3 regions of the Pararhizobium sp. genome follow, and region 2 is predicted to be linked to each of the others. Evidence: riboswitches for the same ligand, from Rfam matches in the RefSeq annotation. Region 2 holds a riboswitch; each other region holds the start of a gene.

Region 1 (4,826 bases), on a different contig from region 2:
GTGAGCGGGTCCCTTGAATGGCCGCCCACACGTTCACTCTCAGATCAGCACTTACTGAATGATCTGCTGTCCCCACGAGCCATCGGCGTTGAGCGTGACATTGATGATCGAGTGGCCGCCGGTGAAATCGCAAACGGCAGCGTTGACGCTGGAGGTCGAGAAATTCATGACGGTTCCCGGCGTGTAGCCGCCCGTCTGGACATAGTATTTCAGAATCGGCTGGCAATCCGTGTTGTTGCTCGGGTTTGCCACCACGAAGTTCGACAGGGCGATGCCCCCGTTGACTTCGACGGCCGAGCCGACGTTGTAGACGGCAGGCGGCGAATAGGTCGGGGTGGTGATCCGGAACGCACCCGGTTGAACACCGGTACCATTCGTCGGCTGCGTCAATCCCAGCGGGCCGACGGATGCGGTGGTCCAGTCGTTGGCCGGACCTGAGGCAGGCGCCAGATCAATGGCCCGGCTGGCAGAGGAATAGCCTGAAGACTGGCCAACCGTTGGCGTGCTATGCGCCTGCTGGATGCCGGCATAGAACTGCATGTTCACCTGGAACGTCAGGGTAGAGCCTGTGGCGGCGTAGTTTCCCAAGCTCTCGGAATAGAGGCTGTTGCTGTAAACAATCGCGCCGCCTGTATAGACTGCCGGCTGCTGAAAGAAATAAAACTGCTGCGTTGCGGTCTCAAGATTGGTGACATTGATCGTCAGGAGTGTGGACATCGATAGTTCTCCGATTTGAGGTCTGTAAGGGGGCAATTTCACCTCTGTCAGCTGCCTATGGCATCGCGCGATACGCACCCATCAGTTGCATTCCCCGATGAAACTATTGCGATATCCTCTTTGTGTTTACTATCTAAAGCTGTTTACCGTGGGTAAAATAGCCAGGCCGTTTTGACCTACGGTTGAACGCGTTTTGGTTGCTCGGGTAGCGGCACTTTTGGCATCTCGGTGGTCAGCCCGATCAGCAGTTTGGTAATCCGCGTGGGGCGCTCCCGCAGCTTTCCGATAAGGTCGATTTCAAGCTCGCTCAACTGACCTGGCCGCAGCCAGTCCGGCCCGTTCCGCCCCATCAGTAACCAGTCGAGTGAGACATTGAGCAGGGCGGCAAGATTGCGTGCGTGATCCACGGACATGGCGTGCCCCTGCGTCCACTTGGTGATCGCCGCCGGGGAAATGGAAAGCTCGGCCGCAAGCGCTGTCGCCTTGCGATGGCCGCTTGCTGTCATAGCCTGTTTGAGCCGATCGCCACGCGCTCTGTCAATTTTAGGCTGGTGCATCGATCTACCCCTGGAATCAATCAGAAGTAGATATGAATGAAACTTAAACGTGTAGGAAATATTTCCTTTATACAGCGGAAATTCACTGAACGGTTCAACTCGGCTACATCCGGCAGGGAATCACATTTGTTTCCCGCGAGAGGGGATGCGTCCCACATGGAGAGCATCAACGCTAAATGGGAACGCCAAAGAAGCCGGGACGGCGAGGCATCGGCGGCGCCGAAAATAGGGATGCGCAGAACCAGGGCTTTTGGCGAGTGCGATGGCACGAGCGTAGCAGCAGTTATTGACTGGACCGTTCGAGCGCCGGAAAGCGCTGCACGTACCGGTGCGATCGGCGGGATATAGCTTCCACAGCGCCGTACCGTCGCTGCCGACGGTGGCCGAGTCGCCCAAATCTACTTATCGAGAAAAAACGAAACGAGGCGCGACCGGATACCGGACGCGCCTTGGACTAAAAAGCCCGAATCTCGTCAGAAGCCGCCGCTATTAGCGGGTTGGCTTCTTCTTCGGTGCGGGCAGAAGGCCTTCGCGCTGAAGCTGCTTGCGCGCATTCTTGCGCTGACGGCTGATAGCTTCTGCCTTCTGACGCGCCTTTTTGACGGACGGCTTCTCGTATGCTTCCCGCATACGCATTTCACGGAAGACGCCTTCGCGCTGAAGCTTCTTCTTCAGCACCCGGAGTGCCTGATCGACGTTGTTATCACGAACCAATACTTGCATGTGAATCTTTCAAAGTCTGATGTTCACTAAAGAGATGGCAGGGGCAGTAGAGCAATTTACGAACCAAATCCAGAGCGCGGGGCAAATTTTCTCACATAATTAGCCTAGTCTTTTGCGTAGCCCCCCAAACTTTAGCAGGAATACCCTTGATCAATTGGGTGGTTTTCCATCGGGAGCGCTGAAAAACAAGCCGCAACACCCCTCAGCCAAAGCTGCGGTGACCGGCGAGATTTGGAAACCTCATTGGATGCCCCAACACAAATAATGGAGCCTGATTCTGCTCAACCTCGTGATCCGCCGGTTACCGCAGGAACATGATATTGCTTCAGCGACACCCCGCCGGGCGCCCGCTCCTGTAGAAAGCAAAGCTGGCTTCCAGAATATTGAGGATCATTCGGGCGAGAGGGCTTAAGATCGGGTTCACCAATGTTTGACATAGCTCGGAAAAGCAGTGAATGCGGACCAAAACCGTGGGAACAAAATGCAAGTGTTAAACAGACCCAGACAGAATGGACCATACCGAGATCGCGATATCGGCTGCCAGGAGGCGCTTGAGCAATCCTTCCTGACTCTCGCGGAGTTGCATTCGGGTGAGGTTCTGGACGCAGCCGCCGGCAAGCTTTCATCAACCTTGATGGCATTGGCAAAGCGCGCTGAAAGCGTCGGCTGGACGCTGGAGGAAGCGGAAGTGGCCATCAGCGAATTGGCGCAAAATCTACTCGATGAGAACACGGGACACGGTTGAGACGTCCGGGTGACCGACCATTTGCTGAGGTAACGCCTACTCAACGCCACTTTCATTCCCCGGCTGTTTTCTTGAAGGTACGCCGCTGGAAATGCTCCTGCTCAATGAGGTACGCCGCCGGCCGGAACTCGGGACGGTTCCAGATTGCGTTGCGTCACAAACAACATCCGACAGGCTGTACGGTCGCCACAATGGCGCTTGACGCAGAGTGCGTAATTAAATAACATAACAGCCGTGATGAAGATATTGAAAGAGCGGAATCCGGCGTTGTCTGGTTGGTGGAATCGTGCGAGATGTCGTTCTGATGGTGCTGCTTCCAGGTGACCCTGGAGCGGCTGAAAAGGGAACACGGTGAGGACGACCCATCAAGGGCCAAAACCGTGGCTGCCCCCGCAACTGTAAGCGGAGAGTGCATTCACAACATCCCACTGGCCAAAAGCCGGGAAGGGGTGGATGCGCACTGACCCGCGAGCCAGGAGACCTGCCATCATCGATGATCAACTGCAACGGACGGGGTGTTCCGATGGAAAAAATCTGGCCTGAAAGCTGCGCTCTTGCGCGCCTGCACTTTGTCGCCATGTGGACTCCGGACGTCGCCTCCGGGGATAAAACATGGCGCATCATCCACAGCACATCATAACCGTCTGCACCGATTGCCGGATCACTGGAACCGCGTGCCGCCCGGGACTGGCACTGCTCGCCCGCCTGAACGACAGCCTGTCGCGCATGGGCGTTGCCAGCGGCTCTGATTTTTCGGTCGAGGGCACCGTCTGTATGGCCGGTTGCCAACGTCCGTGCACGATCGCATTCCAGGCCAGCGGCAAGGCGACCTATCTGTTTGGCGACATCGCGCCGGACACGGATATCGGCGCACTGGTGGATTTTGCCGCCATCTATGCCGAACGGCCGGATGGCTTGACGCGCGAGGCCGAACGCCCCCGCGGTCTCGGCGGCAAGACCATTGCCCGCATCCCGGCGGCTTTCCTTATCTCGGAACATCCCGGAGAGCGCATCCAATGAGACTGTGGTTGCGGGAGATAACCCATGAGCTGTGATGGCAGGGGCGCAAGCCTCAACGTTCTGGGCCTTAGCTGGGGACCAAGAGCCAATCTGCTGCTCGTTCGCGATGTCAGCTTCTCACTGGAAGCTGGCAACCGGCTCGCCATCGTCGGGCCGAACGGTGCCGGCAAGACGTCGCTGTTGCGCTGCCTTTATCGGGGCGTGGCCCCTGTGGCGGGTCGCATCGAAATCGATGGCGAGGACATTCGCACGCTTTCCGCCCGGGCTGTGGCTCGCCGTGTCGCCGTCGTGCTGCAGGAAATGCCGGCAGACTTCCCTTTCACCGTACTTGATGTGGTGATGATGGGCCGCATTCCGAGGCGCCAGGGACTGACAGGCTGGACGGACGAGGACCGTGCCCAGGTCAGACATTGCCTGGAACATCTGGATCTCGCCGCCATGGCCAATCGTCAGTTCACGACGCTGTCTGGCGGTGAAAAGCAGCGTGTGCTGGTCGCCCGGGCGCTGGCGCAGCAACCGGACATCATCATCCTTGATGAGCCGACCAACCATCTCGATATCCGCCACCAGCTGGAGATTCTTCATCTGCTCGCGGGGCTGAAGCTGACCATCGTCACCAGCCTGCATGATATCAATCTGGCCAGTACGTTTGCCACCCATGTGGCGCTGATGCGCGACGGCCGGATGGTCGGCTTCGGCCTGCCGCACGACGTGCTGACACCCCACGCGATTTCGACCACCTTTGGCGTCACCGCCCTTGCCCATCCGGGACAGGGCAACGCCGCCGCGCGCTTTTCATTTTCCCTCAAGACCGCCTGAACCGAAAGGACCAACCATGCCCTCTTTCCGCCTGTTCGCCTCCGCTGCGGGTTTCCTTGCCACGGCCTTCATCGCCATGCCGGCGTTTGCATACCCGGTCACCGTGAAGAGCTGCAACCGAGAGGTTACCTTCGATGCCGCGCCAAAACGGGCAATTTCCAACGACGTCAATCTGACTGAAATGATGCTGGCCTTGCAGCTGCAGGACCACATGGTCGGCTATACCGGCGTTTCCGGCTGGAAGA
Region 2 (4,826 bases):
AGGCCGGCACGCAACCGGGCTGCTGCGGCAACCATATTGACGAGCGCCGGCTTGACCTCTTCCCATTTGCGCGTCTTCAGGCCGCAATCCGGATTGACCCAGATCTGTCCGGCAACCAGCCCTTCGCTGGCCTTGTCCAGCAGCTCGACCATCTCCTCGACGGCGGGTACCCGCGGCGAGTGGATATCGTAGACGCCCGGCCCGATCTCGTTTGGATAACCGCGGCCAGTAAAGGCGGACAGCAACTCCATCTTTGAACGGGAGGTCTCGATCGAGATCACATCTGCATCCATGGCGGCGATGGCCGGCATGATGTCGTTGAACTCCGAGTAGCACATATGCGTATGGATCTGTGTCTCGTCGGAAACCCCAGTTGAGCAAAGGTGGAAGCTCTCGACGGCCCAATCGAGATAGGCCTTCCAGTCCGCCCGGCGCAGCGGCAGCCCTTCGCGCAGGGCAGCCTCATCGATCTGGATCATGGCAGCGCCAGCCTCGGCGAGATCATGAACCTCGTCGCGAATGGCGAGGGCGACCTGCTTGCAAACCGTGCTGCGTGGAAGATCGTCGCGGACGAATGACCAGTTGAGGATCGTCACCGGTCCGGTCAGCATGCCCTTGACGGTCTTTGCCGTCAGCGACTGCGCATATTTCCACCAGGCAACCGTCATCGGGTTCGGGCGTGAAACATCGCCGTAGATGATCGGCGGCCGGACATAGCGCGAACCGTAGCTCTGCACCCAGGCGTGCTGGGTAAAGGCAAAGCCGGAAAGCTGTTCACCGAAATACTGCACCATGTCGTTGCGCTCGAACTCGCCGTGCACGAGCACGTCGATGCCAATCTCTTCCTGCCAGCGGATCGCCTGCTCAGTCTCGCGCTCGAGAAAGGCCTGGTAATCCACATAAGAGAGCTCGCCCTTTGAATGCTTTGAGCGGGCCTTGCGCACGTCCGCCGTCTGTGGAAACGAACCGATCGTCGTCGTCGGAAACAAAGGCAGACGTAGTCTCTGCTGCTGTAGCTTCTGCCGTTTCGCAAAGGGCGACGTGCGCTTCAGCATGCCGGCATCAACCTGCTTCAGGCGGCCTGCGACCAGCGGATCATGCACCTTGACCGAGGTCAGACGCGCATTCGCTGCCGCAATCGAGGTTGCGAAGACCTGGGCGGCCTGGGCGCTACCCGCATCGAATGCCTTTGCCAGCACGGCAAGTTCATCGAGTTTCTGGGTCGCGAAGGCGAGCCAAGGAAACCAGTTCCGGATCGAGCGCCGTTTCAAGGGCAAGGTCGATCGGCACATGCAGAAGAGACGAGGAAGGTGCCAGCTGCACCTTGCCGTGTCCATGCGCCTCGATCAGCGGCTGGATGCGCTTGAACAGGCCGGCGAGATCCGCGCGCCAGACATTGCGTCCATCGATGACACCAAGCGACAGGATCAGATCCGCCGGCGCCTTGTCGATCAGCACGGCGGCCTGTTGCGGCGCCCGCACCAGATCGACATGCAGACCAGCGACCGGCAGTTTCAGCGCTGTCTCAAGATTGTCACCGATCGCGCCAAAATAGGTTGCCAGCATCACCTTGAGGCCGGGGGCCGCGTGGCGAAGCGTCTGATAGGCATGCGCGAAAGCGGCACGCTCGGCATCGGAAAGGTCGAGCACGAGGCAAGGCTCATCGATCTGCACCCAATCGACAGCGGCTTCCGCCAGTTCATTGAGCAGCTTGGCATAGACCGGCAGCAACCGGTCGAGCAGGCTGACCGGGGACACGCCGTCCTGCGCCGCCTTGCCGAGTTTGAGGAATGTCAGCGGCCCGAGAATAACCGGACGGGTGTGAATACCCAGCGCCTTTGCCTCAAGAAAGGCTTCGAGCGGCCGGTTGTGGGTCAGTTCGAACGCCTGATCAACGGTGAATTCCGGCACCATGTAGTGATAGTTGGTATCGAACCACTTGGTCATCTCAAGGGCGGGAACACCGTGACTGTGTTCGGCATGACCGCAGCTTGCGTGTCCGCCACTCTCGCTACCGCGTGCCATGGCAAAATAGGTGTCGAGATCGACCGGACCGCCCGTCCAGCCATAGGCCGCCGGAATGGCGCCGACCATGACGGCGGTGTCGAGAACATGGTCATAAAGCGAAAAATCGTTGGAGGGGATGACAGCGATCCCCTTGTCTTTCTGGAGGTTCCAGTTTTTTGCCCTGAGGCCCTTGGCAGTGGTGAGCAGATCTTCTGCGCCCGATTTGCCGGCCCAATAGCTTTCCAGCGCAAACTTCAGTTCGCGCCTGGCCCCGATCCTGGGAAATCCCAGGTTTGCTGTGGTGATGGTCATTTTCCTTACCCCGATTGTTAAGGGCAAGGCACTGGCGGACGCGTTGCGTGTCGAACGGTAGACATGGGCTGCCGTTTCGCAAAGCGGCACACCGGGACACCCCGCCCGTGGACGTTATCTATCGCGGCAGGTCTCCTGGCTTGCGGGTCATCGTCGCTGTCCGGTCTTCCCAGGGCATTCGCGTCCCAGTGACTTTAGGTAGACAGAAACTCGCCGCTTACAGTTGCGGGGGCAGCTCCGGCATGGACACCTTGCAGTATCGCACCGAATTCCCTCTTAGCTCCGGATGCGAACTCCGGAGAACCACGATCTCATTACCATGCGTCAAGCAGGAAGCTCAGTCAAGAGACATAAAGGAATGCTTATGTCTTTAATTGAATTCTCGCGCCTTTAAAACCCGCACCCCTCGCACGGCGCTCGCCTACCCACCCGGACCCGCTGGTAGCGATTGACATTCTCGCACAATTAATAGATAGAGTAATCAGTCTAATAATTAGTGAGCAGTTCTGATGCGCAAAATCGATCCTGAAAAATATACTGAACGCCGCAAGACAATCATTGATGCGGCAACAGCCTGCTTCGCCCAGAAGGGGTTTCACGGCACCAGCACCGCGGAAATTTGCGCTGCCGCCGGGATGAGCCCCGGCAATCTCTTTCACTATTTTCCAAACAAGCAGGCGATCATCATCGCCATCGTCGATCAGGAAGGTGTCGCGCTGGCCGCCTGTTTCGAAGAGATCGATCAGCAGAGCGATCTCTATGCAGCCCTTGTCGCCTTCATGGACATGGTGCTCGATCTCGCTGCCGATCCGGCCTTCGCAAGCCTGATGCTCGAAATTGCCGCAGAAGCCACGCGTGAGGGAGAAATCCGCAGCCGCGTTGAGCGTAACGACAAGATCCTGCGTGAAGCACTTCAAGTTTTGCTGCGAGAGGCCGCAAAACGCGGCCAGATCGACCAGGCGCTTGACGTCCCAGGCGCGACCGTCTGGATCGCTGCGTTGATCGACGGCATCTTCAGCCGGATTGCCGTCGATCCGGACTTCCGGCCGCTGCAGAACAAGCAGATGATGCACACGCTGCTCGACCGTTTCCTGCGCCACGGCCTGAATACCGGAGCGATTTGACCGTCATGCTCCATCAAACAATCTCCGAGGAGCGCATCCTCGACGTCGATTCCGTGCGCGGTTTCGCCCTGTTCGGCATCCTGATCGTCAATATCTGCGCCTTCCTGTCTCCTTTTTACGGTGCTTCGGTGGTTGACCCATTCTTCACGTCGGAACTGGATATGGCGGTCCGCTTCCTCATCGCCTTTCTGTTCGAAATGAAATTCTACCTGCTGTTCTCGTTCCTGTTCGGCTACAGCTTCACCCTGCAGATGCAGTCGGCCGAGAAGTCCGGAGCGGCGTTTCTGCCACGCATTCTGCGGCGCCAGGCCGCTCTTTGGGTGATCGGTCTTCTGCATGCCGTGCTGCTTTTCCACGGCGATATCCTGACGACCTATGCGGTGCTTGGCGCCCTGCTTCTTGCCTTCCGGCAAGCGCCGGAGGCAAAGATACTCAGGCTCGCCAAAGTGCTGATCATCGCCACGGCGCTGCTTTGGGCTTGCCTCGGCCTTATGCAAATATTGCTGCCATCCGCCGTCGATTTCTCGACGTCGCTGAGTGACGCCACCAGGATCATGGCAGCCTATCGCGAGACGCCGGGCACCGTGATTGCGCAACATCTGCGCGATCTCAGCGAAATCTGGCTGGTCACCGGCGCCATGCAGGCACCGTGTGCCTTCGCCATGTTCCTGGCCGGCATGGCAGCGGGCAAAAGACGCATGCTGGCCGATTTCAAAACCTACGCACCGTTTTACGCCCGAATGCTGCGGATCGGCCTGCTCGTCGGCCTTCCGGCTTCGGCGCTCTATGCTTATGGCGCCGTCTATCTGGTTGGCACCGGTTGGGATGTGCTGGGGCTGGCGCTCGGTATTCTGCTTGGGCCCTTTCTGACCGCAGCTTACCTCGCCGGTATGATGATGCTGTTCCAGCACAAAGCCGGTCGGCCATTGGCGGCAGCGCTGGCGCCAGCGGGCCGCATGACTCTGTCCAACTATCTGCTGCAATCCCTGATCTGCGCAGTCCTGTTCCACGCTTACGGCTTCAGGCTGATGGGGCAATGGTCGCCGCTGGCCGGCCTGCTTGCGGCTGCGGCGATCTTCGTGCTGCAGTTGATGCTCAGCCGTTGGTGGATGGCGCGTTTCGCCTATGGCCCGCTGGAATGGGGGCTGCGTGCCATCACTATCGCCGCTTGGCCGAAATGGCGGAGAACCAAAGCTGTCTGAACAACAAAGGCCCGGAGTATCGCCCCGGGCCTTTGTTGTTGCGTATCCCTGCGACCGGCCGCTTACTCGGCAGCGGCAACCGCGCGGCGGCCGATGGTGGCCTGGGTGAGCAGCAATGCACCAACGGCGCAGAGCGCGATGCCCATCGCCATCGGCACGGCGGTGCCATCGAAGAACACCG
Region 3 (4,826 bases), on a different contig from region 2:
GGACCGGATGGGCGCGTTTGATATCTATGGTTGGCGGCATCGACAGTTCCGCCTCCAGAAGTGCCATCTCGATGAGGAACACAAGCATCTTCTTGTCGCTGCGTTCGGCGCTCATCTTCGAGGCTTGGAGAAGCTCATAAGTCAGATCTTTGGTTCGCATATGTCACGCCCCGTATCGATTGCACCTTGAGGCTAGGCCCCGCAACTTACGCGAAGCTTGCTACCGTGAAACATCCTATGATGGTGAATGCCCTTTTGCCGGGCTGCGGTTTGCTGGAGGTAGCGGGCGGCTATGCCGGGCAACTGTCAGCCGCCCGGCAATTCCGGCACATCACGCCTCGATCTGTACGTCACCGATCGGCCGCGAACAGCATGCCAAAATGTAGCCTTCGTCGATTTCGTCATCGAGGATACCGCCGTTGTGGTTCATCTCGACTTCTCCGGAAATCTTCATCACCCGGCAGGTACCGCACAGTCCGCCCTCGCAGGCAGCCCCGATGCGCACGCCAGCCAAGCGTGCCGTCTGCAGGATGGTCTGGCCGGGCTGACACTTGGCGTCCTTGCCGGCCATGGTGAAGGTCACGGTGGAGACCGCTGCCGCATCCGCTTCGCCAGCGCCAGCGCGAATGGCAAGTTCTGCCGGATCGGGCGCATTGGCCGGCTGAAAGCTCTCCTCGTGATAGCGGTTCATGTCGAAACCGACGCTTTCCAGCATTGATTTGACGCCGCGCATGAACGGTTCGGGGCCGCAGCAGAACACGGTACGCTCGCGGAAATCCGGCGCCAGCAGCGCCAGCTTCGACGTCTCGATACGGCCGCGCAGCCCGTGCCAGCTGTGACGCGGCGCATGGGTCTCGACGATGAAACCGAGATTGAGGTTCGGCATGTTACGGGAGATGTTTTCCAGCTCGTCGCGGAACAACAGATCGTCCGGCTGGCGGGCGCAGGAGAGGAAGGAAACATCGGTTTGCGGGGCGCAATCGGCCATCCAGCGGGTCATCGACATCATTGGCGTGATGCCGGAACCGGCCGAGATGAACAGATATTTTTCGCCGGGATGACGCACGAAGGAGAAATCGCCGAGCGGGCCGAAGGCCTTCAGCTTCATACCCGGCTTGAGGTTGTCGAACATCCAGCGTGTGCCGATGCTCGATGCCTGCGCCTTGACGGTGACGGCAACCGAAAACGGCCGCGATGGCGTCGAGGACAGCGTGTAGGTGCGCATCACCGGATCGTCTGGCGTCACCGGCAGTTCGAGCGTGACGAACTGGCCTGGCAGATAGCGGAACCAGCTGTCTTTGTCGGCCTTGAAGCCGAAGGTCATCACATCCGGCCCTTCGGCGGTGACGGAGATGCATTCCAGCAGTTGCTGCCGGTCATTAAACGGCTGCAACTCGTCGAAGTGCCGGAAGGATGAAGCAATCGTCATGTCAGGCGACCCGAACCAGAGGGGTGGAGATGGAGCTGCCCTGCAGGCGGTCCGCCAGGAAGTTGGTGTACCATTCGACGAACTGCATCACGCCGCCTTCGTGTTCCGGCGAATAGGGGCCGGGCTGATAGGCGGGCGAGCGGATGCCGAAGGCATTTTCCTCGACGATCTGGCGATCCTGGTCGTTGGTCTCGGTCCAGACATGCGTCAGTTCTTCAATATTGTAATCAACGCCTTCGACGGCATCCTTGTGCACCAGCCATTTGGTCGTCACCTGGGTGAGTTCGGGGCCAAGCGGCAGGACGCGGAAGGTGATGGCGTGATCGGCCAGCACATGGTTCCAGGTGCTCGGATAGTGGAACAACAACAGCGTGCCGATATGGCTCTGGCTGACATCGTCGGACAGCTGGCGCTGGACGGCGCGCTTGCCGGACATGGTGTAGCTTTCAGCCCCTTCGATCAGCGGCATGCGGGCGACGCGGAACTGGCCTTTGTGATCGATCTTGAACTCGCTCGGCAGGCCTGAGGCTTCGCAATGTGCCCAATGGGCGGCGATGACCGGATCGTCCTTGGCACCCTGCACGCCGGTTGCTGTTGGGGCTTCCGGATAGGTGCGGCAAAGTTCGGGGTGGTTTGCGGCGCAGTGGTAGCACTCGCGGTTGTTTTCCCAGACGAGTTTCCAGTTGCCCTTCTCGATGATCGTGCTTTCAAACGCGACCTTGGTGTCTTTCAGATTGTGGGGCGTCACATAGGACGACACCATGTCGCGCACGGGCTGGAAATCCATCGCCTCTTCCGCGAGGCAGATAAAGATATAGCCGCCGATGGTTTCGCAGTGGATCGGTTTCAGACCATGCTGGTTCTTGTCGAAGTCCTCGCCCATCTGGCGGGCGAACAGCAGCTTGCCATCCAGCTCATAGGTCCACTGGTGATAGGGACAGACGAGCTTGGCAGACGAGCCCTTGGCACCGGCGCAGACGCGCGAACCGCGATGGCGGCAGGAATTGTGCAGCGCCCGCACAGTACCGGTGCGGTCACGGACGATGACGACCGGATATTCGCCGACCTGGACGGTGAAATAATTGCCGGATTTCGGGATTTCGCAGTCATGGCCGATGAACAGCCAGTCCTTGTACCAGATCTCCTCCATATCGAGCCTGTAGAGATCGGGATCGGTGTAGAAGGCCTGTTCAAGGCTGTGTGTATCGCGCCGGTTCTTCAATGTGCGGAGGACTTCACTGCGGAGATCCATGGTCATTTCCTTGTGCTCGCCAACTTTTTTGAAAGTTGCAGCATACAGGAAAGGAACCGCCGGCGCGCCGGGAGAGCGCGTGGTTACAGTGGTTCTCCTTCCGGCTGCCCGCCGCAACCCAGATATCAATTTCATCACAAGGCTGGTTTCCGGGCTCTGGAGCTGTCCTTGCGGACGATCCCGGCGCCTTCCCGGATTTCTCCAGTGGCCTTTTGCCGAGGTTTCGCTCCACCACCGTTGCGGGGGCAGCGCCGGATTTCGACCGGCTTCCCAATTCTCCGCCCTTCCCTATAAAGACGGCACCTTGAGTGTCTTCATCTAATCCTCACGCCCGGAAAAACAGCCGCCAATTAACGACATCCGATTCCAGAAAGACGACACGCAACATATTGCTTGAGACCACAGTCCATCTGGCTATTTTATAAGCATAAACAACGTGATCTTCTGAATTTTCAGCAAAAGCCCGGTTTTCCGCGCAACGCTTCGGCAATCGGCTGCAATGCGGCCTCTTTGCGACATCGAACAGCGCCAATACTGGCGCAGTCATGCGCATATTTCGCGGCAAAAGGTTTAAGCTTGGCAAGACTGCATTAACCATAACACGTTAGCGTCATCTCACGAGCGATTACGCCCCGGAGTGCTTCGTCCGCATTCTGCGCATTTTGGTACAGGCCGATGTCAAACTTGAGATATTTCGATGCCGCCGCAGTCAAGAAGCCGGTTCCGGCGGCGAAGGCCGCGATCTATACCGAATTCCTGCGCACCGGGCGGATCAACCGGCACCAGCAGGAATGGAGTGCCGCTGAAAAGCGCTATCTGACCCACCAGGAGGTCGCCACCCGCACCGGCAAGAAGCTTGAAGCGGCCGGGACCGTGACGCATGACCGGATCAACGGCTTCCACCGCTCGATCCGTTTCCCGAAACTGCTGTTTCACCGCACGCTCGCCGATAGCCCGCATCTCGGCTACTGCCACGTCACCGCAGCGCGGACGAAATTCGCCAAGTTCGAGGACGTCCGCTGGTCGTTCTACATTGCCAACTTCTTCTCCGACATCGGCGACGACCAGCACTTTTTCGAGAAGATCAAACTCGGTTATTCGCGGATGTATTTTGCCGTCGCAACCGAGATGGATGCCGAGGCAGGCAAGCTGACTGTCAATCGCGCCGTGCACGACAATGGGCTGTTGTTTCGCACCCGTGACCCAAAGGAAGCACTGAAGAACGTGCTTCTGCTTGGCGCCCGCAACGAACAGCTTCGCAAGATCATCGGCAGCCTCTGATCACTGCTTGTAGATCAGCCAGTCGCGCCCGGGCGGCTGCTCGCTTTCGGCCCCATGAACGATCGTCTGGTCTCCACCCTTGCCCTGCGCCCTGCCGAGCGCCTTTTCCGCCGTACCGACAAGATCGAAAGCGTTGCTGGCATCATCCGACATGCATATGCCGACCGAAAGCGTGACGCAGCCGAGATCGCGGCCGGTTTTCGGATGTTTGAAATGCGTGCCGCGCAAGGCCGAGCGCAAAAGCGCCACAAGCCGCACCACCTCCCGCTCCTCGCCCGCGGTAACCAGAAAACCGAAACGGGTGCCGTCGAAACGGGCGACCAGTTCGCTTGACGGAAACGCCTGCTGGATAATCCCGCCGATATGCTTGGCCAACGGCTCCGCCAATGCGGCCGCCTGTTCGCCGGACAATCGCCGGCTGGTATCGGGTTCGGCAATGGCGATGCCGCAGGCAAGCGGCAGGTCGGGATCGGCGTAGACCTTGGCGAGCGCCTTGTTGAAGGCGCGGCGATTGGCAAGCCCGGTGACCGTATCTGAGAATTTCCGCGCTTCGAAGTCGGCAAGGTCCTTCTGGACACCGGCGATGACGGTGGATTGCGCGATGACGCTCTCTCCCAATTCGGCATTGTGCGACACCTGCCGTTCGGTGGCCCGCTTCAGCGCCTGGATGGAATTGGCAAGCGCCGCCTGGCTTGCGTCATCGGACACCACCAGCGCTTTCGTCGCCTCGCTGATCAACCGTCCATAATCATCAAGCTGGTCCTTTTCCCGCGACAGAAGGTTCATGAAATTGCTCATCTCGTCGCGCACGATCGTTGTCGATCGCGCCAGCACACTCGCCTCGTGATGATGCGGCAGATATTT

Evidence for each region. A riboswitch is a leader RNA that binds a small molecule or an ion and turns the genes downstream of it on or off. The one in region 2 is predicted to bind cobalamin.
Region 1: linked by a shared signal. The riboswitch ahead of ACQY8Q_RS02820 (DUF1636 family protein) and the one ahead of metE (5-methyltetrahydropteroyltriglutamate--homocysteine S-methyltransferase) in region 2 are both predicted to bind cobalamin.
Region 3: linked by a shared signal. The riboswitch ahead of ACQY8Q_RS17670 (aromatic ring-hydroxylating oxygenase subunit alpha) and the one ahead of metE (5-methyltetrahydropteroyltriglutamate--homocysteine S-methyltransferase) in region 2 are both predicted to bind cobalamin.

Annotation. Positions count from the first base shown of each region.
Region 1 covers NZ_CBDIHY010000002.1:275,612-280,437, reverse strand. Annotated here, with positions in the region: gene ACQY8Q_RS02840 (hypothetical protein) at 52-717, opposite strand; gene ACQY8Q_RS02835 (helix-turn-helix domain-containing protein) at 894-1,274, opposite strand; gene rpsU (30S ribosomal protein S21) at 1,764-1,997, opposite strand; gene ACQY8Q_RS02825 (hypothetical protein) at 2,449-2,742, shown strand; cobalamin riboswitch at 3,031-3,245, shown strand; gene ACQY8Q_RS02820 (DUF1636 family protein) at 3,355-3,762, shown strand; gene ACQY8Q_RS02815 (ABC transporter ATP-binding protein) at 3,787-4,581, shown strand; gene ACQY8Q_RS02810 (ABC transporter substrate-binding protein) at 4,598-4,826, shown strand, end outside.
Region 2 covers NZ_CBDIHY010000001.1:200,774-205,599, forward strand. Annotated here, with positions in the region: partial or broken gene metE (5-methyltetrahydropteroyltriglutamate--homocysteine S-methyltransferase) at 1-2,319, opposite strand, end outside; cobalamin riboswitch at 2,428-2,642, opposite strand; gene ACQY8Q_RS00895 (TetR/AcrR family transcriptional regulator) at 2,829-3,443, shown strand; gene ACQY8Q_RS00900 (DUF418 domain-containing protein) at 3,449-4,645, shown strand; gene ACQY8Q_RS00905 (multidrug effflux MFS transporter) at 4,708-4,826, opposite strand, start outside.
Region 3 covers NZ_CBDIHY010000003.1:2,500,379-2,505,204, reverse strand. Annotated here, with positions in the region: gene ACQY8Q_RS17680 (hypothetical protein) at 1-160, opposite strand, end outside; gene ACQY8Q_RS17675 (2Fe-2S iron-sulfur cluster-binding protein) at 332-1,429, opposite strand; gene ACQY8Q_RS17670 (aromatic ring-hydroxylating oxygenase subunit alpha) at 1,431-2,681, opposite strand; cobalamin riboswitch at 2,805-3,003, opposite strand; gene ACQY8Q_RS17665 (hypothetical protein) at 3,007-3,228, opposite strand; gene ACQY8Q_RS17660 (DUF6656 family protein) at 3,357-3,962, shown strand; gene ACQY8Q_RS17655 (diguanylate cyclase domain-containing protein) at 3,963-4,826, opposite strand, start outside.